Regions from separate parts of the Pseudoxanthobacter sp. genome, predicted to be linked through region 1. Evidence: riboswitches for the same ligand, from Rfam matches in the RefSeq annotation. Region 1 holds a riboswitch; each other region holds the start of a gene.
What was found. Region 1 has a riboswitch for cobalamin ahead of V7067_RS02420 (TonB-dependent receptor). Riboswitches for the same ligand answer to the same signal wherever they lie in the genome.
Positions count from the first base shown of each region.

Region 2: it holds a riboswitch for cobalamin, as region 1 does, so the genes downstream of both, V7067_RS13680 (energy-coupling factor ABC transporter permease) here and V7067_RS02420 (TonB-dependent receptor) in region 1, are expected to answer to the same signal.
Region 3: it holds a riboswitch for cobalamin, as region 1 does, so the genes downstream of both, V7067_RS00420 (DUF1636 family protein) here and V7067_RS02420 (TonB-dependent receptor) in region 1, are expected to answer to the same signal.

Region 1 is NZ_DAISHT010000010.1:22,644-30,985, forward strand. Features, by position in the region: gene V7067_RS02420 (TonB-dependent receptor) at 1-1,038, opposite strand, end outside; cobalamin riboswitch at 1,267-1,472, opposite strand; gene V7067_RS02425 (Hsp20/alpha crystallin family protein) at 2,393-2,971, opposite strand; gene V7067_RS02430 (AI-2E family transporter) at 3,660-4,862, opposite strand; gene V7067_RS02435 (molybdopterin oxidoreductase family protein) at 5,425-7,530, shown strand; gene V7067_RS02440 (SDR family oxidoreductase) at 7,551-8,258, shown strand.
Region 2 is NZ_DAISHT010000170.1:747-7,172, reverse strand. Features, by position in the region: partial or broken gene V7067_RS13685 (GNAT family N-acetyltransferase) at 1-298, shown strand, start outside; gene V7067_RS13680 (energy-coupling factor ABC transporter permease) at 471-1,148, opposite strand; cobalamin riboswitch at 1,182-1,409, opposite strand; gene V7067_RS13675 (FUSC family protein) at 1,583-3,736, shown strand; gene V7067_RS13670 (DUF1656 domain-containing protein) at 3,799-4,029, shown strand; gene V7067_RS13665 (efflux RND transporter periplasmic adaptor subunit) at 4,020-4,904, shown strand; gene V7067_RS13660 (NAD-dependent deacylase) at 5,005-5,721, shown strand; partial or broken gene V7067_RS13655 (ABC transporter ATP-binding protein) at 5,770-6,426, opposite strand, start outside.
Region 3 is NZ_DAISHT010000001.1:89,477-97,818, forward strand. Features, by position in the region: gene V7067_RS00395 (precorrin-2 C(20)-methyltransferase) at 1-83, opposite strand, end outside; gene V7067_RS00400 (precorrin-8X methylmutase) at 80-721, opposite strand; gene cobG (precorrin-3B synthase) at 693-1,964, opposite strand; gene cobN (cobaltochelatase subunit CobN) at 1,961-5,335, opposite strand; gene cobW (cobalamin biosynthesis protein CobW) at 5,341-6,375, opposite strand; gene V7067_RS00420 (DUF1636 family protein) at 6,372-6,797, opposite strand; cobalamin riboswitch at 6,838-7,070, opposite strand; gene cobO (cob(I)yrinic acid a,c-diamide adenosyltransferase) at 7,278-7,892, shown strand; partial or broken gene V7067_RS00430 (AAA family ATPase) at 8,002-8,342, shown strand, end outside.

The DNA.
Region 1 (8,342 bases):
GACATCGTCCTGAAAATAATCGTTGCTCTGGTCAGTGTAGCTGGTGCCGAAAATCTGCTGCCAGTGACCGTCGAGCAGCGACAGCGTGCCCTGTGCCCGGCCGAAGGTCTGGTTCAGCCGGACATCGGAACCGACGAGATCGACGGCACCGACGCCGCCCTCGAAGGTGTCGAGATCGGTCAGGGCCTGCGTGCGGCGGGCAACGACATCGAGGGTGAAATTCTCGGAAAGATCGGCTCCGATCTTGGCCGTGGCGGTGCCGTTGCGGAACGAGTCGTCTTCCGGATTGCCGCGCCACGCCGCGGCTGCCGACACGTTCTGCGAGGTGATGCCCGACAGCCCGAGCAGATAGTTGACCCGGTCGTTGGCGCCGCTCACCGTCAGGCTGCCATCGGCGGTGCCATAGGTGCCGCCTTCGCCGCGCACCACGATTTCCGGCTTTGAAAGGTCGGTGCCCTTGCCCTTGCGCGTGACGATGTTGATGACGCCGCCGACGGCATCGGAGCCGTAAAGCGCGCTCTGCGGGCCGCGCAGCACTTCCACGCGCGCGATGTCGGTGGCCAGCAGGCTGGAGAAATCGAACTGCGACCCCATCGCCGGATCGTTGACGACGATACCGTCGATGACGACCAGCGTCTGGTTGGCCTCCGAACCGCGGATGCGCACTTCCGTCATCTGGCCGGCCGGGCCGGTCTCGTTCACCGACACGCCGGGCACCTGCCGCAGGGCATCCTGCACAAAGCGGATCTGCTGGCGCTGCATCTGCTCGCCGGTGATGACCGTCACCGCACTGCCGACCTCGGTGGAGGGCGTGTCGGTGAGGTTGGCGGAAATGGTGATCGGCTCAAGCTCCAGACCGCCCGTGTCCGGCTTTTCCTGCGCAGCCGTGGTCTGCGGGGCAACGTCTGTGGCGGCCGCATCCGCAGCAGCGGTGGCCTGGGTCTGGTTCCGGGTCTGGCTCGCGTCGCCGCTGCTCTGGGCGCGGGCAGGGCCGGGCAGGGCCGCGGCAAGCATGATGGCCGCGGAGGCGAGCAGCACGGAACGCGCGGGAAGGGATGAGCGAACCGGAAGAACCGGGCGAACCGGAAGATCCCGGCGAAGACGTGAAACGGAACGATGCGCCGCAGGCGCGGCGCTGGAGGAAAGACCCGGCATTGGGACCTCGGTCGGGACGGCTGTTGCACATCACCGCGATCCAAGTCCCGCCCGGCCTCCCGGCAGGAGGCGAGGGAACTACCGGTGGTGCACCCCGCCCACGGTCGTCGCGTGTGAAACACGGCTGACGGCAGGTCTCCTGGCTGATGGGTCATCGCTCCCGCCACCTTCCCAGAGCCATCGGGCTCCAGTGGTCGCCGGCGGAACGCTCGCCACGCACAGTTGCGGGGGCAGCCGCAGCTCCGTTCCGCCGCAAAGGCGGTCCGTCCTGCATTCCCATTTGATCCCCGTGGGGAACCGTCCGGCGCACTGTAGGAAGCGGCAGCAAGGCGCGTCAACCGTGGCACATTGCCGGCCCTGCGCAACGCCCGCTGATTGTTGCGCCGGCGCACCACCGCGGCAGGTGCCGGCGCGGACCGCGAACGGGCCCGGCAGCGGGCAACGACAGAGCGGGAAACGCGGGTATTGAAAGGGCGGGCTGTGAAAGAAGAAAGGCCACCCTGTCGCATGGCGACAGAGCGGCCTGCAGGAAGCACGGCGATCGGACCGGACAGCCGAGGCAGGCTGCACCGTGGGAGGATCGGGCGCCAGCACCTCACCCTGCTGCGCCGCTCTGGCGCGCAGGCCGCCGGTGATCCGCCGTGCCGGACGCCGCTTCACGCCCTCAGCGCAATGCTGAAGGCCCGGCGCCCTCAAGCGAAGCCGGCCGTTGCCCCCGGCGAGACTTCGCCCCTCGCACCCCGGGCCGGCCAGCGCGGAAAGGGAGATGCGCGCGGCCCCGGATACGGATCGTTGCCTGACAGGCTGCCGGCGGCGCCCGGGTAGGGTGGGCGCACACGCCGGCCGGCCAGCCAGACCGGTTTATCGGGGCCGGTCCTGCCCGTGGCAGACCGCAGCCCCTTTCACGTCATGTCTCAGCCCAGCGCGGGCAGACAGCGGACAATCCGGTCGCGAACGCATTAACCGGCGGCGAGGGGCCTGCCCTCATCTGTTTCGTCCGCCAGCTTGTTCCACGGCCTCATTTCATCCGGGGCCGGGGCGTTCGCCTGTCTCCGTCGCTGCCATCATCGGGCGGAACCGCGCCACGGAAGGTTCCATATGCCTGTCCGTGGCGCTCCGTCTCTCGCATGCGCTGTTCTGTCGTGCGCTGCCGGGCGGTCTTTTCCTGCGCCCGGTCCTGTGCGCACACCCTCTTGCTTGCGTTCTGACCTCTTCTCGCGTTCAGTGCGCCGGCCCCTTATGCCGGCTTCACGGCGATCGTCTGTGCTTCTTCGCGGGCTGCCGGGATCTTCGGCAGGCGGATGGTCAGCACGCCCCGGGCGAAACCCGCCTCGATGGCCGCGCGATCAACCCCGTCCGGCAACCTGAAGGACCGTGCGAACGTGCCGTAGCGCCGCTCGCTGACGAAATAATCCCTGTCCTTCTCTTCCCGCTCATCCCGCTTTTCAGCGCGGATGGTGAGAACGCCGCCGGTCACCTTTACGTCGACATCCCCGGCCTCAAGGCCCGGAAGCTCGGCGGTGATCTCGTACTCGCCCGCCTTTTCGGCCACATCCACCGCCGGCATCATTGCCGCCTTGCCCGTCGGTGCGAACGGCCACATGGCTTCGGCGGGACGGCGCGCGAGCGCTGCCAGACGGGCAAAGGCCGGTGCATTGAACGGGTCGGCAACGAACGCCCCGGGCTCAAAGGCCTCGAAAAGACGCTCGGCTTCACGCCGCATTTCCTCGAAGGGACCGCCAGCCACCGGCGCAGCAGAGGCCATAGCCTTGCCCTCAGCCGGGGCATTGACTGCCACATTGGTCGTGTCGGCCATAATCGCTTTTTTCTCCCTTGTCCTTATCCCCCGCACCGCATGGCAATGACGCCACAAAGGACCGGCCACCCGGCAACCAACCCGCGTATGCCGCGTCTGCGACAGCCCGTTTCGGGGGCAATCGGCCGGGGCACCCACTGCGGCCCTGCTCGGTTATGGGGCCAAGGCCGCAGCATCGGGTGGCATTGCAGGTCGCCTGTCCGGCTGGAGGGAACCAAACCGGCAGTTCAGACCGGGCGGGCGGGCATGTGTGCCGCGCGTCCTGTCAGCGCTTCTCGGGAGAGGGAAACAGCCACGCACCTCCCGCCGCATCGCGCTGCCATCCGGCCCTGTAGCTGGCAGGTCCGGCGGTCCAGCGACGTGGCGGCGGCCCGGAGGGGACGATGCGATCCGCGGCGCAGACGGGCGTCATACCACGCGAGAAGCCGGCCGAGGGCAGGATCGATCAGACCAAGGGTGGCACGCATGGCCACCGCGCATTGCGATCGTCCGTCAGCCCTTCAATTGAGGACATCCGCTTGCGGATATCCGCCGTTCCCGGGGCGTGGCCCCGTTCAGGCCCGCGGCTACCGATCGTGCTCGGCCGCCGTCGACGCTGTTGAGAATCCGCCTGCGGGCCTGAGTCGGCCTTGATGTGCATCAATCCGTGACGGGAACTTTTCGTCAGCCGGCGAAGCGGCCGCGGCCGTTACTCGGCGGCGTGGTCGCGCACCACCACATGCTCGCCGAGTTGCGGATCCTCCGCGCCGGCCGGCTCGCCGTCGTCGGCATGGGCGCGGCGATAGCGGTCGCGGGCCACGTCGGCCTCGCGCAGCCATTCGCGCCAGATCGCCACCAGCAGCGCCATCAGCACCGGGCCGATGAACAGGCCGAGGAAGCCCATGGTTTTCACGCCGCCGATGAGACCGAAGAACGTGGGCAGGAACGGCAGCTTGATCGGCCCGCCGACCAGCTTGGGCCGCAGCGTTTTGTCGACGATGAAGAGTTCCACCGTGCCCCATGTGAACAGGCCGAGGCCGCCGACGATGTTGCCGCTGCCGACAAGGAACAGCGACACCAGCGTGAACGACAGCGGGGCGCCGCCGGGAATGAGAGCCATGATGCCGGTGATCACGCCGAGCGTGACCGGGGAGGGGGCGCCGGCGATCCAGTAGGCGGTGCCGAGCACCACGCCCTCGCCGATGGCGATGAGGCCCATGCCGGTGACGGTGGAGGAAATGGTGGCCGGCACCACGCGCGAGAAGGTCTGCCAGCGGGTGGGCAGAATGCCTTCGCCGAAGCGGTCGATCTGGCGGGCGAAGGACTCGCCGTCCTTGTAGACGAAGAACAGCGCGATCAGCATGAACAGCAGCGTGAGGAACAGGCTGAACGCCCCGCCGCCGGCGACCAGCGCAATGCGGTAGGCGCTGGCCACGTTCTCGCCGCTGATGAACTGGACCAGCTCGCTGATGGCCCCGGGCGAGCCGATGTGCTCGGCCCATTTCTGGCTGAGCCAGTCGCCCGCCATCGGCAGGTCGCTGATCCACCCCGGCACCGGGCCGCCGTGCTTGTTGAGCGAAACGAGAAAGGCGAGCGAGTTGCGCGCCTCGCGCACGGCATAGGTGATGGCCAGCGACAGCGGCACCACCAGCACGCCGAGGATGATGAGCAGCGCAAGGCTGGCGGCCAGCGGCCGGCTGCCGCCGCACGCCCTGAGAAGCCGGCGGAACAGCGGCCAGGAAGCAAAGCCGATGACCAGCGCCGCCAGCACCGGCACCACGAAGCCGCGGAAGAAATAGACCCCCGCCAGCAGCACGAACACCAGCAGCCAGCGCGCCACCGCCCGCGGCGGAATGAGAGGCTGGGTGGCGGGTTCGGGCGGGTGGGGGCTGGTGTGGCTATCAGCCCCGATGGCCCGCTCTGCGGCGGGATTGTGGACCGATACCCTGTGATGTTCGCTCACAACCTCTACCCCCGGACCGTCGGTTCTCGTCAGCGCTGTCAGGCAACCGCATGGCGACCGGCCCGCAGGCCCCGAAACGGGTCTGCCGCCCTGCCGCCGCCATTCCCGGCAACCGCCCGGACCCCCGCCGGCGATTCGCCTGCCGCCGGAAAGGCCCCCACGGCCCCGATTTCCGCCCGGATGGCGGCCTCCCGCAGCGGCCGGCCGCAACCGGCGGGCCGAATCCCTGCGGGCTGCGCACCCTCGCAGTCCGGAATGAAGATTCAGACTTCCATGCCGGCGGGGCGCCTGTCTACCCGGCCCCGTCAGCACGGCGCCCGCCGGCTGGTCCCGCCGGGCAGCCGGGATCATGGCGGCACAGCAAGGCAGTTTCTTGACGGGGCGCCAAAATCGCCGCCCGGCGCGGTCGGTTTCAAAGCGTCGGCCTTTCCGCTACGTTCGTTTCCGCCACCGCCATCGCCACCTGCCCGACCCCGTCCCGCACGATGCCCGCCTTCAGGGAGCGCCCCTCATGATTGCCCCGGTGATCCGCGCCTCGGCCTGTCCGCACGACTGCCCCTCCACCTGCGCGCTGGAGGTGGAGGTTCTGGAGAACGACCGCATCGGCCGTGTGCGCGGGGCGGCGCAGAACAGCTACACCGCGGGCGTGATCTGCGCCAAGGTGGCGCGCTATGCCGAGCGCAACCACCACCCGGGCCGGCTGATGACGCCGCTGAAGCGCACCGGCCCCAAGGGAAGCGGCCAGTTCGCCCCCATCGGCTGGGACGAGGCGCTGGAGACCATCGCCGATGCCTTTCGCAAGGCGGCCGCCGCCCACGGGCCGGAGGCGGTGTGGCCCTATTTCTATGCCGGCACCATGGGCCTCGTGCAGCGCGACGGGCTGGAGCGGCTGCGCCATGTGATGGGCTATTCGCGCACCTTCACCACCATCTGCACCAACACGGCCTGGACGGGCTACATCGCCGGCACCGGCCGCCTCGCCGGGCCGGATCCGCGCGAGATGGCGGAAGCCGATGTCATCGTGATCTGGGGCACCAATGCGGTGGCGACGCAGGTCAACGTGATGACCCACGCCATCCGGGCCCGCAAGACGCGCGGGGCCAGAATTGTGGTCATCGACGTCTACCGCACCGAAACGGTGAAGCAGGCCGATATGGCGCTTGTGCTGCGGCCGGGCACCGATGCCGCGCTCGCCTGCGCGGCGATGCACATCGCCTTCCGCGACGGCTATGCCGACCGTGCCTACATGGCCCGGTATGCCGATTGCCCGGACGATCTGGAAGCCCACCTGAAGACCCGCACGCCCGAGTGGGCCGCGGAGATCACCGGCCTTTCGGTGGACGAGATCGAGGCCTTCGCCCGGCTGGTCGGCACCACGCCGCGCACCTTCTTCCGCCTCGGCTATGGCTTCACCCGCGGGCGCAACGGCGCGGTGGGCATGCACGCTGCCACCTCGCTCGCCACTGTCCTCGGCGTCTGGCAGCACCGCGGCGGCGGCGCCTTCCACAACAACGGCGCCATCTTTCGCCTCGACAAGACCATGATCGAGGGGCTGGACGCCGTGCGGCCGGGCATCCGCCAGCTCGACCAGTCGCGTATCGGCGCCGTTCTGGAGGGCGACAGCGCGGCACTGTTCGGCGGGCCGCCGGTGACGGCGATGTTCATCCAGAACACCAATCCGGTTTCCGTCTGCCCGGAGCAGGCGCGGGTGAAGCGCGGCTTTGCCCGCGACGATCTGTTCGTGGCCGTGCACGAGCAGTTCATGACCGACACCGCGCTGATGGCCGACATCGTGCTGCCGGCCACCACTTTCGTGGAGCACGACGACATCTACAAGGCCGGCGGCCAGCAGAGCATCCTGTTCGGGCCGAAGCTGATCGAGCCGCCGGGCGAGTGCCGGACGAACCACGAGGTGGTGGCGGCACTGGCCGAAAGGCTGGGTGCGCAGCACCCGGGCTTTGCCATGAGCCCGCGCGAACATATCGACTGGATGCTGCGCCATTCCGGCCTCGGCACGCTGGCCGGGCTTGAGGAAAAGCGCTGGCTCGACTGCCAGCCGCCGTTCGAGCGCGCCCATTATCTCGACGGCTTCGGCTATGCCGACGGCAAATTCCGCTTCCGCCCGGACTGGACGGCCGTGCCCAACAGCAACAACGGCCCCATGGGCCGTTATGCCGAGCTGCCGGCGCTGCCGGATTACTGGGCGGTGACGGAGGCGCCGACGGGCTCGGAACCGTTCCGCCTCGTCACTCCGCCCGCCCGCTCGTTCCTCAATTCCAGCTTCAGCGAAACGCCGTCCTCCGCAGCGAAGGAGGGCGGGCGGCCGACGCTGATGATCCACCCCGACGATGCCGCCCGCCTCGGCATTTCGGATGGCGCGCGCGTGCGCATCGGCAACGACCGCGGCAGCCTCATCATCCACGCCCATGTTGCCGATGGCATGCAGCCCGGCGTGGTGGTGAGCGAGGGCATCTGGCCCAACACGGCCTTCGAGGAAGGTTTCGGCATCAACCTGCTGACCGGGGCCGATCCGGTGGCGCCCTATGGCGGTGCGGCCTTCCATGACAACCGCGTCTGGGTCAGAAAGGCAGGGCGGCCGGCAGCGGCCGCCGCGTGATTCCCCCGGAGAGCCAGACCATGAAATCGGATCGCAGGGTTGCCCTTGTCACCGCCGCAGGCAGCGGTATCGGCGCCGGTGCCGCCCGCCGTCTGGCGGCCGATGGCTGGCAGGTGGTGCTGTTCGGCCGCTCGCAGGCCGTGGAAACGCTGGCCGCACAGACAGGCGGCCACGCCATCCGCGGCGACATCGCCCGCCCCGACGATCTCGCCCGTCTGGTGCGCGAGACCGTGGAAACGTTCGGCCGCATCGACGGGGCGGTGGTTTCGACCGGCCACACCGCGCACGGCGACCTGATCGCCCTGACGGATGAAGACTGGCACGCCGGCCTCGACATGCTGCTGATGCCGGTGGTGCGGCTTTCCCGTCTGCTGGTGCCGCTGTTCCTGAAGGCCGGCCACGGCTCGGTGGTGGCGGTGTCGTCGTTCGCGGCGGTGGAGCCGGATCCGGATTTTCCGGTCTCGTCCGCGCTGCGCGCGGCGCTGTCGTCCTATGTGAAGCTGCTGGCGCGGCGCTATGCGGCGGACGGCATCCGGGTCAATTCGGTGCTGCCGGGCTTCATCGACAGCTTCCCGGAGCGCGATGACCGCGTGGCGCGCATTCCCGCCGGCCGTTATGGCCGGGTGGAGGAACTGGCGGCCACAATCGCGTTTCTGCTTTCCGACGACGCCGGCTATGTGACGGGCCAGAACATCGCGGTGGAGGGCGGGCTGCTCGGCTCGCTCTGACGGGCACGCTCTGACGGGCACGCCCCGACGGGCGGGCGGCTGAGGCGGGCGCCGGTTTTTGCCGGCGCGTATTTGTCGTTGCCG
Region 2 (6,426 bases), on a different contig from region 1:
GGCGGAGGTGACGAAGCTGCTGGTGCGCCGCTCGGCGCGCGGCCGCGGCGTGGGCGAAGCGCTGATGCGCCGCTGCGAGGTGGAAGCCGGCCTGCACGGCCGCACGCTGCTCACCCTCGATACCGCCATCGGCAGCCCGGCAGAGCGGCTCTATCGCCGGCTTGGCTGGCGCGAGGTCGGCAGCATTCCGGGCTATGCGCTGTTTCCCGATGGCGAGCCGTGCGACACGGTGCTGTTCTGGAAGCGCATGGACCACGTCCATCTCGACGATGACGACGACGACGGACTGGCGGGCTGAGGACTGGCGGGCTGAAGACAGTCCGGCCCGAGAGGGGAAGGACTGAAAGGGTCTGAAGACCGGCCGGCGACGCGGGTTGCGCGTCGCCGGTGTTGCGGCCCGGCCGGGGCCGGCTCCTGTCCCTTCCCGCGATGGGACAGGCCGGCGCACCGTGCCGCCGGGCCGCGGCCGCTCAGGCGGCCTCGAACAGCCGCTTCTCGAAGAAGAAGCTGCCCTTCAGGCTCCACAGCAGCTTGGCGGCGGCCAGCACGGCCAGATCGACCAGCGGCTCGATGACGATCACCAGCATGTAGGCCCCGCCGAACGAGGCGATCGAGGCGGCGTTGGCGGCGGTGAAACCCTGACCGTAGAACGCCCAGAACGCCACCCACGCCACGATGCCGGCCTGATAGGCGGTGGAGAGTGCCAGCGCCTGCCGGTATTTCAGGTCCACATAGGGCGTATGGGGCGCGATGACGTGGCGGGCCAGCGCCTTGAGGCCGAACAGCGGCACCAGCAGCGTGGTGACGTTCATGCCGTACTGCGGCAGGTCGAAGGGGGCGAAGAACAGGCCCTGAATGGCCAGCCCTGCCGCAAGGCCGATGGCGGCCGGCGCGGCACCGAAGATCAGGAACAGCGTGGAGCCGAGGATAAGATGCACCTCGGAAACGCCGACCGGATAATGCGGCAGCACCTCGAAGAACGAGAATACCAGCGCGGTGGCGACGACGCTGCGCGCGGCCAGCGAAACGAGGCCGCGCTCACGCACGGTATCGGCCGCAAGCTTCAGCGCACAGCCGCCGGCGCCAAGCGCCGTGACATAGCTAAGCCAGATCTTTCCGTCGGCCACGAGGCCCGGTTCAATATGCATGACGATCTCCTCCGCCGTCTCACCCGACGGCCGGGGTTGGAACAGGCACAGGGCCGGTCTCCTGACTTGCGGGTCGTCACGAACCTTCTGTCTTCCCGGCCGCCCCGGAAGGGGCGTCCAGTGACGCGGGTCTGAAGGTCGCTCGCCGCTCACAGTCGCGGGGGCGGTTGGGGCTTCGGGCCGTCTGAACGGTCCTTCCCCATTCCCGTTTCATCCCGGACGCCGGATGCGCCGCGGGACACCATGTGCACCGCTCATGGGGCCGCCTTTCCGCAGGGCGGGTCAAGTGATTCGGTGCCGCCGCGGCGGTTTTCCCGGTGCGGGGTCTGCGTGTACAAGTGGAGGGTCTGCGGGAGACGGCGATCTCCGCAGCGGTGGCAGACATCCGGGGCGGGCCGCAGGCCGCGGCCGGGCAGAGGGGGAGAAACGCAGGGATGGAACCGGCACAGGCACAGCGCCGGGCGCGCCTCTTCGCCCTGCCGGTCGACACCGGCTGGCGCAACGTGGTGTTCGCGCTGCGCACGACGGCGTCTGCCCTGCTGGCGCTGGCCATCGCCTATGCGCTGGAACTGCGCGAGCCGCAGTGGGCCACCATCACGGTCTTTCTGCTGTCGCAGGCGACCGTCGGCGCGGTGGTGGCAAAAAGCGTGTGGCGCACGATCGGCACGGTGTGCGGCGGCACCACCGGGCTTATTCTGGTGGGGCTGTTCTCGCAGGCGCCGGCGCTGCTGGTGGCGGCCACAGCGGTCTTTGTCGGACTGTGCTTCTTTATCGCGGCGCGTCTGCGCAATTTCGCGTCCTATGGCGCGGTGCTGGGCGCCTATACCGCGCTGCTGATTTCGTTCGAGGGCTCGGCCGATCCGCTGGCGGCGTGGTGGATCGCGGGCGACCGGGTGAGCGAAATCCTGATCGGCATTGCCTGCAGCACGGCGGCCGGTGCGCTGGTGATGCCGCGCTATGCCGGCGATGCGCTGCGCGAGTCTCTGGCGACCGTCTTTTCCGGCCTTGCCGGCTATTGTGCGCTGGCGCTGCAGCCCTCGGTGCCGCCGGCAACCTTCGTCGCCCTGCGGGGGCGCATGGTGAGTGCCGTCACCCAGTTCGATGCCCTGCGCTCCTATACGCTGTTCGAAGCGCCGGAGATGCATGCCGACGACCGGAGCCTGCGCCGGGTGGTGCGCGAGTTTCTGACGGTGCTGTCCATCGGCCGCGGGCTGTTCTTCCGGCTGGAGGACTTTCGCCGCGACGATACCGCCGCCATCCGGCAGCGGATGGACCCGGTGCTGGAGGCGACGCGGCGGATGCTGGAGGCCATTGCGGCCGATCCGACGGTGCTGGGCAATCCGGCGGCCGTGCGCCGGCAGCTTGCGGCGGCGCGGGCCGACCTCAGAGCCGCCGCGGCCGACCTCAACGCCCTGGCGGGCACGGTGCCGTTCGGGCCGCTTGCCAACGCCCTTCTGGTGGTCAGCCGGGCGGGCGATCTGCTGCATGCCCTGTCGGTGGTGATGGTGACCGAGGCAACGGGCCTGCGCACCGGGCGGGGCCCCGCGGCACCGGCCGCCGCCGGGCGCGGCGGCGCGGGCCCGGCGCTGGCGCGGCAGACGCTGCGCGAGGCGGGACTGATCGGCCTGCGCGCCGCCCTCGCCCTCGTCCTTATCGCCGCGTTCTGGATGGCGACAGGGTGGGACATGGGCATGGCCGCGATTTCCGGTGCGACGATCCTGCTGTTCTCCACCGTCAATCAGGATAACCCGCTGCCGAAGGCGTACACCTATCTGGTGTGGATGAACCTCGGCATCGCCGCGGCCTATGGCACGATGATTGTGGTGCTGCCGCTCGCGGCCGATTTCACGGCCCTTGCCCTCGCCCTCATGCCGGTGCTGGTGGTGGCGGCGCTGATGGCCGGCACGCCGGCCCTCTCCGCGGCGGGCTTCGCGTTCGGCATTTTCTTCATGGCGCAGATCACCATCGGCAATTCGGTGGTGCCGGACGAGACGGCGTTCGTCAATTCCGCCGCGGCGATGATCGTCGGCATGATCGTGTGCATGGCGGTGCTGGCATTGTTTCCCGTGACATCGCAGGCAGCCCGCGGAGAAAGCTGGCATGTGGTGATGACGCGCATCCTGCCGGCGGCGGCGCGCGGGCAGCAGCCGTCGCGGGCGGCCGCGCGCGAGGTGCTGGCGCTGCTGATGGCGCTGCTGCCGCGGCTTGCCACCGGCCGGCCCGGCGACGATGATTTTCTGCGCGGCACCCTCGGTGCGGCGTCGGCGGCGCGCGAGCTGGGCCGCCTTGCCGGTCTCGCCCGCGATCCTGCGATGCCGCCGGCGGTCGCTGCCGCGCTCGGCAAGGGGCTGGAGGCCTTTGCTGCGGCTCTGGCCTCGCTGGCCGATCCCGGCCGCGATGTCGACGCCGCGCTTTCAGAGGCGCGGGCGGCGGTCTCCGGGCTGCGCAGCGCCTTTGCCGGCCAGCCGCTGCCGCCGCAGCCGGCGGCCCGCGCCCGCCTGTTGTCGGCGGCGGCCGGCCTGCGCTTCATCGACGACCGCTTCGACATCGACCGGCCGTTCCTCGAACGGCGCTTTTCCCGAACGTGAGGGTCGCTTTTCGCAAACGCGCGTTCCATTTTCCGCAAACACGAGTCTTGCCGGACCTGAGTATGGACACACCGAGCCTGCCCCTGTTCCACACCCTGTCGTTCTTCGGGTTCTACCTGCCGCCCGGCTTTTTCTGGGCCCTTGCCGGCCTGCCGCCCTATGTGCTGGCGCGCTGGGCGATGGGGCGCTTCGGGCTCTATCGCTATGTCTGGCACCGGTCGCTGTTCAATCTGGCGCTTTATGTGATCGTGACCGGCGCGGCCGTGCTGGGCGGGGGGCAGGCATGGCGATGATCGGGAAGATTGCGCGTCCGGCGCTCACACTCGCCGTCACGCTGGCGGCCATCGTCGTCGGCTGGAAATTGTGGGTGTTCTACACCCTGTCGCCGTGGACCCGCGATGCGCTGGTGCAGGCCAATGTGGTGGATGTCGCCCCCGACGTGGCCGGTCTGGTGACCGGGATCCCCGTTGTCGACAATCAGCGGGTGAAGAAGGGCGATGTGCTGTTCGTCATCGATCCGCGGCGTTTTGAGCTGGCGCTGTCGCAGGCCGAGGCGCGCGTGGCCGACAGTGCGGCGGCGCTGAAGCTGGCGGCCAACGACGCGCAGCGCGATGCCGACCTGATGGCGCAGGATCCGAACGCGATCTCGCGGCAGGCGGTCGAGACCACCCGCAGCCGGGCGGCGGAGGCGGCCGCCGCGCTGCAGCTGGCGCAGGCCGAACGCGATCTGGCGGCCTTCAATCTGGAGCGCAGCACCGTGCGGGCCTCCGTCAACGGCTATGTGACCAACCTCACCGCCACCGTCGGCGATTTCGCGGCCCGCGGGCAGGGCGTGATGGCGCTGGTGGACAGCGACTCCTTCTATGTCGCGGCCTATTTCATGGAAACCAAGCTGCCCGCCATCCGCAACGGCGACCGGGCCGGTGTGCGGCTGATGGCCGGCGGCGTGACGCTGCCGGGCACGGTGCAGGGCGTCAGCCATGCCATCGCCAATCCGGCGGCGATCGGCGGCGCGCTTCTGGCAAAGGTCGACCCGAATTTCCAGTGGATCCGGCTGGCCCAGCGCATTCCGGTGCGCATCGCGCTGGACCCGGTGCCGGAGGATGTGCTTCTTGCCGCCGGCCTGTCGGCCACCGTCACGGTGCAGCCGGGCACCGCGCCGCGCTGAGCGGGGCGATGGTGTATGGTCTGCGGCGCGGCACCGCGATGACCGCGGTACCGGGATGGCAGAAGCGCCGGGATGGCAGAGGCGCTGGGGGTGACGGACGATGAACCTGTTCGTGCTGACGGGGGCCGGGTGTTCGGCCGAAAGCGGTCTTGGCACCTTTCGCGATACCGACGGGGTGTGGGCGCGGTTCGATCCGATGAAGCTCGCCACCCCCGAGGGCTTTGCCGCCGACCCCGATCTGGTGCAGGCCTTTTACAACGCCCGGCGCCGCAACACGCGGGCGGCGAGCCCCAACGCCGCTCATTTCGCCCTTGCGCGGCTGGAGGCGGCGCTGGAGCGCCGGGGCGGCTCGCTCTTCCTGTGCACCCAGAACATCGACGACCTGCACGAGCGCGCCGGTTCGCACAACGTTGTGCATATGCATGGCGAACTGCTGCGGGCGCGCTGCCTGCAGTGTGGCGCGGCCTCGCCCTGGCAGGACGATATCGGGGGCGACGATGTCTGCCCGGCCTGCCGGGCCGCCGGCACCCTGCGGCCCCATGTGGTGTGGTTCGGCGAGATGCCGCTCTACATGCACGAGATCCACGATGCCCTTGAGGAGGCGGACCTGTTCGTGGCCATCGGCACGTCCGGCTCGGTCTATCCGGCGGCGGGCTTCGTGGCGGCAGCCCGTCAGCTCGGCATCCGCACCTGCGAGCTCAATCTCGACCCGTCCGACAATGCCGGCTATTTCGACGAGCGCTTCTACGGCCCGGCGAGCGAGACCGTGCCGGCCTGGGCCGGGCGGCTGACCGCCGGGCCGGATGCGGTGGTCTGAGAGCCCGGCCTCAGGCGGCCGGGCGGCCGTGGTCTGAGGGGCCCGGCCTCAGGCGGCCGGGCGCCGGCGGGTGGGGTCGGGCAGCGGCACTGCGGCCATCAGGTCGCGCGTGTAGGCTTCCTTCGGGGTTTCGAACACTGCGCGGCGGCTGCCGGCCTCCACGATGCGCCCGCCGCGCATCACCGCCACGTCATGGCTCATGCGCTCCACCACGGCCATGTCGTGGGAGATGAAGAGATAGGCGAGGCCCATCGTTTCCTGCAGTTCCAGCATCAGGTCCAGCACCCGGGCGCGCACCGACACATCGAGGGCGGCCACGCTCTCGTCGGCCACGATCAGCTTCGGTTCCAGCGCAAGGGCGCGGGCGATGCAGATGCGCTGGCGCTGGCCGCCGGAGAACTCGTGCGGATAGCGGCTGGCGTGATCGGGCGAAAGGCCGACGCGGGCCAGCAGGTCCGCCACGCGCTCGCGGCGCTGCGCCGCGCTGCCGATGCGGTGGATGACCAGCGGCTCGGCAATGGCCGCGCCCACCGACATGCGCGGATCGAGGGAGGCGTAGGGGTCCTGAAAGATCATCTGCGCCTTGCGCCGCAGCGTCTGCGGCTGGCGGCGGCCGAGCCCGGAGACGGATTCGCCGTCGATCACCACGTCGCCGCCGAACGGGATCAGCCCCAGCACCGCCTTGCCGGTGGTGGACTTGCCCGA
Region 3 (8,342 bases), on a different contig from region 1:
GCCGCCAGCGCGCGCACCGCCTTCAGCGTCAGCAGTTCCGGGTCGCCCGGTCCGGTGCCGAGACCGATCAGCCGCCCGCTCACAGCCCGGCCCTCGCCAGTGCGTTGACGGCAGCCGCGGTCATCGCGCTGCCGCCCAGCCGGCCCGCGACGATGGCGAACGGAATGCCGTGGCAGCCCTCCGCCAGCGCCGCCTTCGATTCCGCCGCGCCCACGAAGCCGACCGGCATGCCGATGATGGCGGCCGGGCGCGGGGCGCCGTCGGCCAGCATATCGAGCAGGTGGAACAGCGCCGTCGGCGCGTTGCCGATGGCCACCACGGCGCCTGCCAGTCGCTCCCGCCACAGCTCAAGGGCCGCCGCCGAGCGTGTGTTGCCGATGGCGGCGGCCAGATCGGCCGTGCGCCCGTCGCGCAGCGTGCAGATCACGGCGTTGCCGGCAGGCAACCGCGCCCGCGTGATGCCGTGGGCAACCATCTCCGCATCGCACAGCACGGGGGCGCCCGCCGCAAGCGCGCCGCGCGCGGCCGCGACGAAGCCCGGAGAGAAGCGAAACGATGCCGCCGCCTCCACCAGACCGCAGGCATGGATCATGCGCACGGCAATTTCAGCCTCTTCCGCGGTGAAGCGGGCGAGATCGGCCTCGCGGCGGATGATGGCGAACGACGCGGCATAGATCGCCGCTCCGTCGCGCTCATAGATCTGATGGGAATGCGGCGTCATGGCTGGGGGTATCGGCAACCGGGGTTTGGCAAACGGAATGGCGGGCGGAAAGAGCCAGCAGCCGCCGGGCGGCGGCGGCATCCGGCAGGCGGCCGGCAAGGTGCGGTCCGTCGGCCGTGCCGACGATCTCGGTGACCGCCGCGCTGCGCGGGGCCGCGCAACGCTTGGGGCAGCCGGAAAGGTGCAGCCGCCCCTCCGCAAGCGCCGGCCCGCCGCGCGAAGGCGCGCACAAGGCCCCGGCCAGCGGATGGGTCTGCAGCAGGGCGGCATCGCAGAACGGTGCGCCGGCACACGCGGTGACGCGCAGGCGCGGATCCTGCGGGCTGACAATGAACCCGAGCGACGCCGCCGCAACCGACAGCCGGTCAACCTGCACCGCGTCGAGACCCGGCAGCACGAGGCCATGGCGCGGGGCGAGCAGAACGCCGGCCGCCCCGCCAGACCGTGCGGCGAGGCCGCACAGGGCCTCGCTGCCGGCCCGGCCGAACGGCAGACCCAGCCCCAGTGCGAAGCGACCGTCGCGCAGCGGGAATACGCCGGCCGGCGCGGCCGGCGGCAGCACGGGCCCGCGCTCTTCGGCCGCCAGACTGCGCGCCTGCACCGCACAATCTGCGGTGCCGAGATCGCGTCCACGGCGGCCCGCGCGACCGTCGCACGGTGCGGCCGCCAGACGGGTCAGAACGGCCAGCGCCGCGGCGAAGGCATCCTCTTCCCCGCCGGTTCCGAGGCTGCGGGCCGTGCCGGCAGTGCCGCCGATGGCGACATGCCACCCGGCCGCTGTCGCCTCAAGGCGGACATCGGCCAGCAGATCGCCCAGACCGCCTGCGCCGCCGCCATCGACAACCACCGCCACCTTCGGCGCGAGACGGGCCGCGAAGGGCGCGATCGCCGCCCGCAGCCGCGCCGCGAGGGGGCGGGGATCGCGGATCTCGTCGGCCGCCAGTCCGGCCAGCGGCGGCGTTTCCACCTGCGGTCCGTCGTGATCGGAAAGACCGGCCGCGCCGAGGGCCTCGCGAAAGCCCGCCAGCCGCGACGCGGAAAGGCCGCGCACCTGCAGGTGGCCGCGCGCCGTCACCTCGACAAGGCCGTTGCCGAACCGCGCGGCGGCCTCTGCCACCGCGGCAAGCTGCCGGGCGGAAAGCCGGCGATCCGGCGGGTGCAGGCGCACCAGCAGGCCGTCGCCGGTGGCCATCGGGGCCGACAGGGCCGGGCAGGCACCGCGGCGGCGCGCAGCAACCGTCATCGCCCCGCCTCCGCATCCGGCCCGTCGCCGGCAAGGCAGGCGCCGGCCGCCGCGGCAAGGCTCTCCAGTTCGCCATCCACCGCATTGCGCCGCGGCTGCCAGAGACCGCGACGGCGGGCGTCGCGAAGGCGCGCGGCAATCGCCGCGGCGGCAGCCGGGTTCTGCTCCAGCATGAAGTCGCGCACCGCCGCATCCGCCACATAGGCCTCGTGCAGGGCGGCGATCAGCTCCGGCGGCACGGCATCCGTCGTCTCGGCGAAGCCGACAAGGCGGTCGACCGTTTCGGCAAATTCAGCGGCCCCGCGCGGGCCGTGGCGCATCTGCCCGGCGATGAAGCGCGGATTGACGGCCCGCGCCCGCACCACGCGCGCCAGCGCCGCCGCCAGCGGCCGCGCGCACGGCCGGTCCGGGCGGGTGGTATCCAGCACCACCACATCGGCGCTGCGGCCGAGCGCTGAGAGCGCGGCCGAAAAGCCGCCGATGAAAGCGACGTCGGCCACGCCCTCCAGCAGGTCGCGGCCGGGGTCGTCCTGCCCGTGCAGCAACAGGTCGGCCGCCGCAACCCGCGCCGCAAAGGCGCCGGGCGCAGCCCGTGCCGTCCCCTCCGCCCCGCCGAAGGCATGGGAGGCGGCGGCGAGGTAATCCCGGCCGAGGTCGTCGCGCGCCTGCCACGCACCGCTGGTCAGCGCCGGCTCGATGCCGCTGCCATAGGCGCCGGCCGGCGAACCGAAGATGCGCTGCAGATGGGCGCCCCCGGCCGCCGCCGCGGCCAGCGGATTGTCGCCACCCTCTGCGCCACGCGCCGCAACCGCCGCCACGGCGGCATCCAGCAGCGCGATCTGGCCGGGAAACAGATCCCGGAACAGCCCGGAGATGCGCCACGTCACATCCACCCGCGGGCGGCCGGTCGCCGCCGGCGGCAGCACCTCGATGCCGCTGACGCGGCCGGTGGCGGCATCCCACACCGGCCGGCAGCCCATCAGCGCCAGCCCCTGCGCAATGTCCTCGCCGCCGGTGCGCAGGCTGGCGCTGCCGTAGAGGTCCATCACCAGCGCGCGCGGCCAGTCGCCGTGGGCCTGAAGATGGCACCGCACCACCTCTTCCGCCGCCTGCCGGCCGAGGGCAAACGACGTCGGTGTCGGCAGGGTGCGCGGATCGGCGGCGAAGAGATTGCGGCCCGTCGGCATCACATCGACCCGCCCGCGGGCCGGCGCCCCGGCGGGCCCGGGGTCCACCGGCCGGCCATCGAGCGCGCGCAGCAGCCCCTCGCGCTCGCCGGCGGCTGAGGCCCGTCGCAACGCTCCGTCGCCCGCTGCCGCACGGCCGTAGATGTGCTGGCCATCCTTGAGCACGGCTTCCTTCAGGTCGCAGAGCCATGCATCGATGCGCATCAGCGCCGTGTCGGCATCCGCATCCGCCGTCACGCCTGCCTCCGCGGCAAGGCCGCTTTCCCGCGCGGTTTCCACGATCAGACGGGCAAGACGGTCCCGCCGCCGGCGGTCGAGGCCATCGGCAGCGGCAAACTCGTCCACCAGTTGCTCAAGGGCGCGGTGGCCGTCGTCGAGCCCGGCCTCGATCAGCGGCGGCGTCAGGTGTCCCAGCGTCACGGCGGCGAGGCGGCGCTTGGCCTGCGCCGCCTCGCCCGGATTGCTGACGATGAAGGGATAGACCACCGGCAATGCGCCGGTGACGATTTCCGGGAAGCAGGCCTGCGACAGCGCAACCGTCTTGCCCGGCAGCCATTCCAGCGTGCCGTGCGCGCCGAGGTGGATCAGCGCGTGGCAGCCATCTCCCCCGCCTTCCCCGTCCGCGCCCGCTCCGCGCAGCCAGAAGCCGAAGGCGAGCAGATCGTGGCCGGGCGGCAGGGCGGGGTCGTGATAGTCCGCCCGCCGGCTGCCGGGCTGCCCGCGATCCGGCGCAAGCGCAATGGTGACCTGCCCGCAGGCCAGCGCCCGAAACCGGAAGACATCGCCGCCGCCGGCCGGCGCCGGGGCCCCCCACGCCGCCAGAACGCGGGCCCGGGCCGCCTGCGCAAGGCCGCCGAACGCCCGCTCATAGGCCGCCCGGGTCAGGCCCGGCGCCGCGGGCCGGCTCAGCGCCGCCATCAGGGCGCGCGGCGAAGGCGGAATATCGGCCACGTCATAGCCGGCATCCTTCAGATCGTGCAGGATGGCGAGCGCGCTCATCGGCACGTCGAGCCCCACCGCATAGCCGGTGCGACCGGGAGCATGGGGATAATCCGGCAGCAGCATCACCAGCCGGCGCTGTGCGCGCGGCGTCTGTTGCAGGCGCACCAGCGCGGCCACCCGGTCGGCCACCTGCGCCACGCGGTCCGGCCGGGCCCGATTGCGGCGCACCTCGCCTTCGCATTCCTTGAACGCGATCGCCCCGGCCAGCACGCGGCCGTCGAGTTCCGGCAGAACGACGTGCATCGCCAGATCGGCCGGGCCGAGACCGCGGTCGCTTTCCTCCCAGCCTTCCCGCAGGGTCGTCGCCATTACCGCCTGCAACAGCGGCACGCCGAGCGCGGCAAACAGCCCCTCAGCCGCCCCGGCAAAGGCCGTGGTGGTCACCGCCGCCGCCAGCGGCAGGCGCCCGGCCAGAGCGCGCAGCATTTCCGCCGCCGCCTCGTCGCGCAGGCCCGGCACGAAAGCGGCCAGCGTTCGCAGGCCGCGCGCCTCCAGCGCCGCGCACAGCGCCCCGACCGGCCCGGCATCGCCCGCCAGCAGCTGCGAGCGATAGAACACCACCAGCACAACCGGCCCCCCGCCGGCCGGCAACGCGGCATCGGCGCCGACGACGCCCGTGTCAGCCCGCCAGAAACCGCAGCGCGGCACGGCTTCTGCCGCCGCCTCTGCCTCCGCTTCTGCCGCCTGCGGCCCGCCGCCGAGCGCGGCAAGCCGGGCAAGGGCCTTGCGCACGTTGGCCGCGCCACCTTCGCGCAGCGCTGCCAGCAGCGCGGCCCGCGCGCCGGCCTCCACCTGCGAAAGGGCCGCCAGCCGCTCGTCGTCCACCCGGCATTCGCCGGGCAGCAGCACCAGAACGAGACCCGTGCGGACGGCAAGGGCGGCCAGGGCATCGCAGCCATAGCGCCACGCCTCATAGCCGCCGAGCAGCCGCACCAGCACCACGCGGGCATGGCGTGCAACCCGGTCGAGCCACAGGTCGACCGACATCGGATGCGACAACTGCCCGAGCGCGGTGAGGCGCAGTGTCAGCCCGCCCGCGGCACCGCTGCGGAACGCCGCGTCGAAAGCCGCCAGATCGCTGTCGGAAAAGGACAGAACCGCCACATCGGCCGGCGCCTGGCCGAGATCGACGGGGCCGCCGATTTCGTCCAGCCGCGACGATGAGGTGGCAACGAGGTGCATCGCGGTCAGGCCCCGAGTGCGGCCGCCACCGCCGCGCGGTCGAGCCCCCTGAGGCCGATCACCACCAGCGACGTGGCGCGCGCCTCGCCCGGCCGCCATGCCCGGTCGAACCCGGTGCTGACGCGCGGGCCGACCGCCTGCACGAGCAGCCGCATGGGACGATCGCCGATGGCCGCGAAGCCCTTGATGCGCAGCACGTTTTCAAGCGCCGCGGCCGCCGCGACGCGCGCCGCGATTTCCTCCGGCGCCGACAGCGGCGGCAGCGTCACGACGAAGCTGTCGAAATCGTCGTGTTCGTGGTCGCCGGCATCGTCATGCAGCGTCCTGCGGCCGGCGATTTCGTCTTCCACGCCGAGGCCCAGACCGATCAGAACCTCCGGCTCCAGATCGCCGCCGGCGGCTTCCACCACCTTGACCGGGCGGGCCAGATGGCGGTCGATGCGCGCCCGCGCCGCGGCGCGCGCGGCATCGCTCAGCAGGTCCGCCTTGGTCATCACCACCAGATCGGCGCAGGCGACCTGATCGGCAAAAACTTCCTCCACCGGGTCATCGTGGGCGGGATCCTGCGCGGCCCGCTCGCGCTGCACCGCCAGCGGATCGGCCACCAGCGAGCCGTCGGCCAGCGCCGGACCGTCGACCACCGCCACCACGCCGTCGACCGTGACGCGGCTGCGGATCTGCGGCCAGCAGAACGCCTGCACCAGCGGCTTCGGCAGCGCCAGACCCGAGGTCTCGATCACGATGTGATCGACCTTCGGCTCAAGGGCGAGGATGCGATCCAGCGCCGGGCCAAAATCTTCCGCAACCGTGCAGCAGATGCAGCCGTTGGCGAGTTCGATGATGTTCTCGCCCGGGCAGGTCTCGATGCCGCATCCCTTCAGGATTTCGCCGTCAATGCCGACATCGCCGAACTCGTTGACGAGAATGGCCAGCCGCCGGTCGCGCGCCCGGGCGATCAGCGTGCGGATCAGGGTGGTTTTTCCGGCGCCCAGAAAGCCGGTCACGATGGTGCAGCCGACACGATCAACAACGGCCATCACGGCACCTCGGTGAGATTTTCAGGGGAAGGGATGCGGGCGATCAGACCGCGCTTCAGCGCCTCGGGCCGGCCGCGCCATGGCATCGTGCCATCGGCCGAAGCCGCCAGCAGCGCCGCACCGGCCACCAGATCGGCCGCGCCGGCGGCCGTCAGATCGCCGAAGACGTAGCTCCACGCGCCGGGGGCGGAAATGGCGGCGGAAAGCCCCCGCCGGCAGTTGGCAAGGCAGGCGACCCCGCGCACGGCAACCGCGCCGCCGGCCGCCGCAGCCAGTTCGCCGGCCGCCGCCAGCAGGGCGGCACCGTCGCCGGCGCCCGCGCCGCGACAGGTGCGACAGACGACGATCGTCGCAGTCGCAGCAGGGCTGCGATCGCGGATGGCCCCGGCCATGTCGCCGGGGAGAGCTGGGCTGGCAGCTGTCACCAAAAGTCACTCCCTGCCCGAGTTCACCCGCCGGGCATTCAAGGATCGATTCGGCGACGGCAGGTCTCCTGGCTCTCGGATCTTCGCCGGCCCACCGCCTTCCCGGAGCGGCGCATCTGCGCCTCCAGTGGCTTTCGTGGTGGTCGGCTCTCCGATTACAGTTGCGGGGACAGCTGCGGCATTGCCCCTTCGCCGGCATGGCTCCGGAGGCGCACCGCATTCCCTCTTAGCCCCTTCCATTGCGAGAAGGGGACCGTCTGGCCCTGAGTCATAAGTCAGGCCACGGAAGCCTGTCAACGCCGCCTCCGTCCGCCCGCCCGTGGCTTGCCAGCACGCCCGCCTGCGCTATGGTCAGCCACCGGGACAGCGCGTCCGCGCGCGGCTCGCACCGCTTTCTGATGGGATTTTTCAGACCTTGCCGCGGCGCCGGCGAACGGCCTGAAAGAGCCCTTTTTCCAACCCCTTGCCGGTGGAGGCACGATGCGCGAGATCGACGATTCGCAGGCTGAACGCCATGCGGAAAAGATGGCGCGCCGCAAGGCGGTTCAGGATGCCGAGGTGGCCTCCAAGACCCGCGAAAAGGGGCTGCTGATGGTCCACACCGGAGCCGGCAAGGGCAAGTCCACCGCGGCGTTCGGGCTTGCGCTGCGCATGCTGGGACACGGCCGGCGGGTTGGAATCGTGCAGTTCGTCAAAGGCGTGTGGGAAACCGGCGAGCAGCGCGCCCTTGCCGCCTTCGGGAATCAGGTGCTCTGGCACGCCATGGGCGAGGGCTTCACATGGGAGACACAGGACCTGCGCCGCGATCTGGCGGCGGCAGCGCGGGCGTGGGAACGGGCACAGGCGCTGCTGGCCGACGAGACTCTCTCGCTGGTCATCCTCGACGAACTGAACATCGCCCTGCGCTACGACCTGCTCGATACCGGCGCGGTGGTGGCCGCGCTGCAGGCCCGCCGTGCCGGCCTGCACGTGGTCGTGACCGGACGCAATGCGCCGCCGGCCCTGCTGGACGCGGCCGACCTCGTGACCGAAATGACGCTGGTGCGGCATCCGTTCCGGGCCGGCATCCGGGCCCAGGCCGGCATCGAGTTCTGATGCGATGACACCGGAAACAGGTTCCCCCGCCGCGCAGTCGCCCGGCCAGTCGCCGGAGAAGCCAGCCCCCGTTCCGGCCGCACCGGGGCCGCGCCGGGCCAGAGCGCTGATGTTTCAGGGCACGGGCTCGGACGTCGGCAAGTCGCTGGTGGTGGCGGGCCTGTGCCGGGCCTTCGCGCGCCGCGGCCTGCGCGTGCGGCCGTTCAAACCGCAGAACATGTCGAACAACGCCGCGGTTACGGCCGACGGCGGCGAGATCGGCCGCGCACAGGCGCTGCAGGCGCGCGCGGCCGGCGTGGCGGCAAGCGTGCACATGAACCCGGTGCTGCTGAAGCCGCAGAGCGAGACCGGCGCCCAGGTGGTGGTGCAGGGCCGCGTCTGGCAGGCCAGCGCCGCCGCAGCCTATCAGCGGGAGCGGGGCGCCCTGCTGCCGGCGGTGCTGGAGAGCTT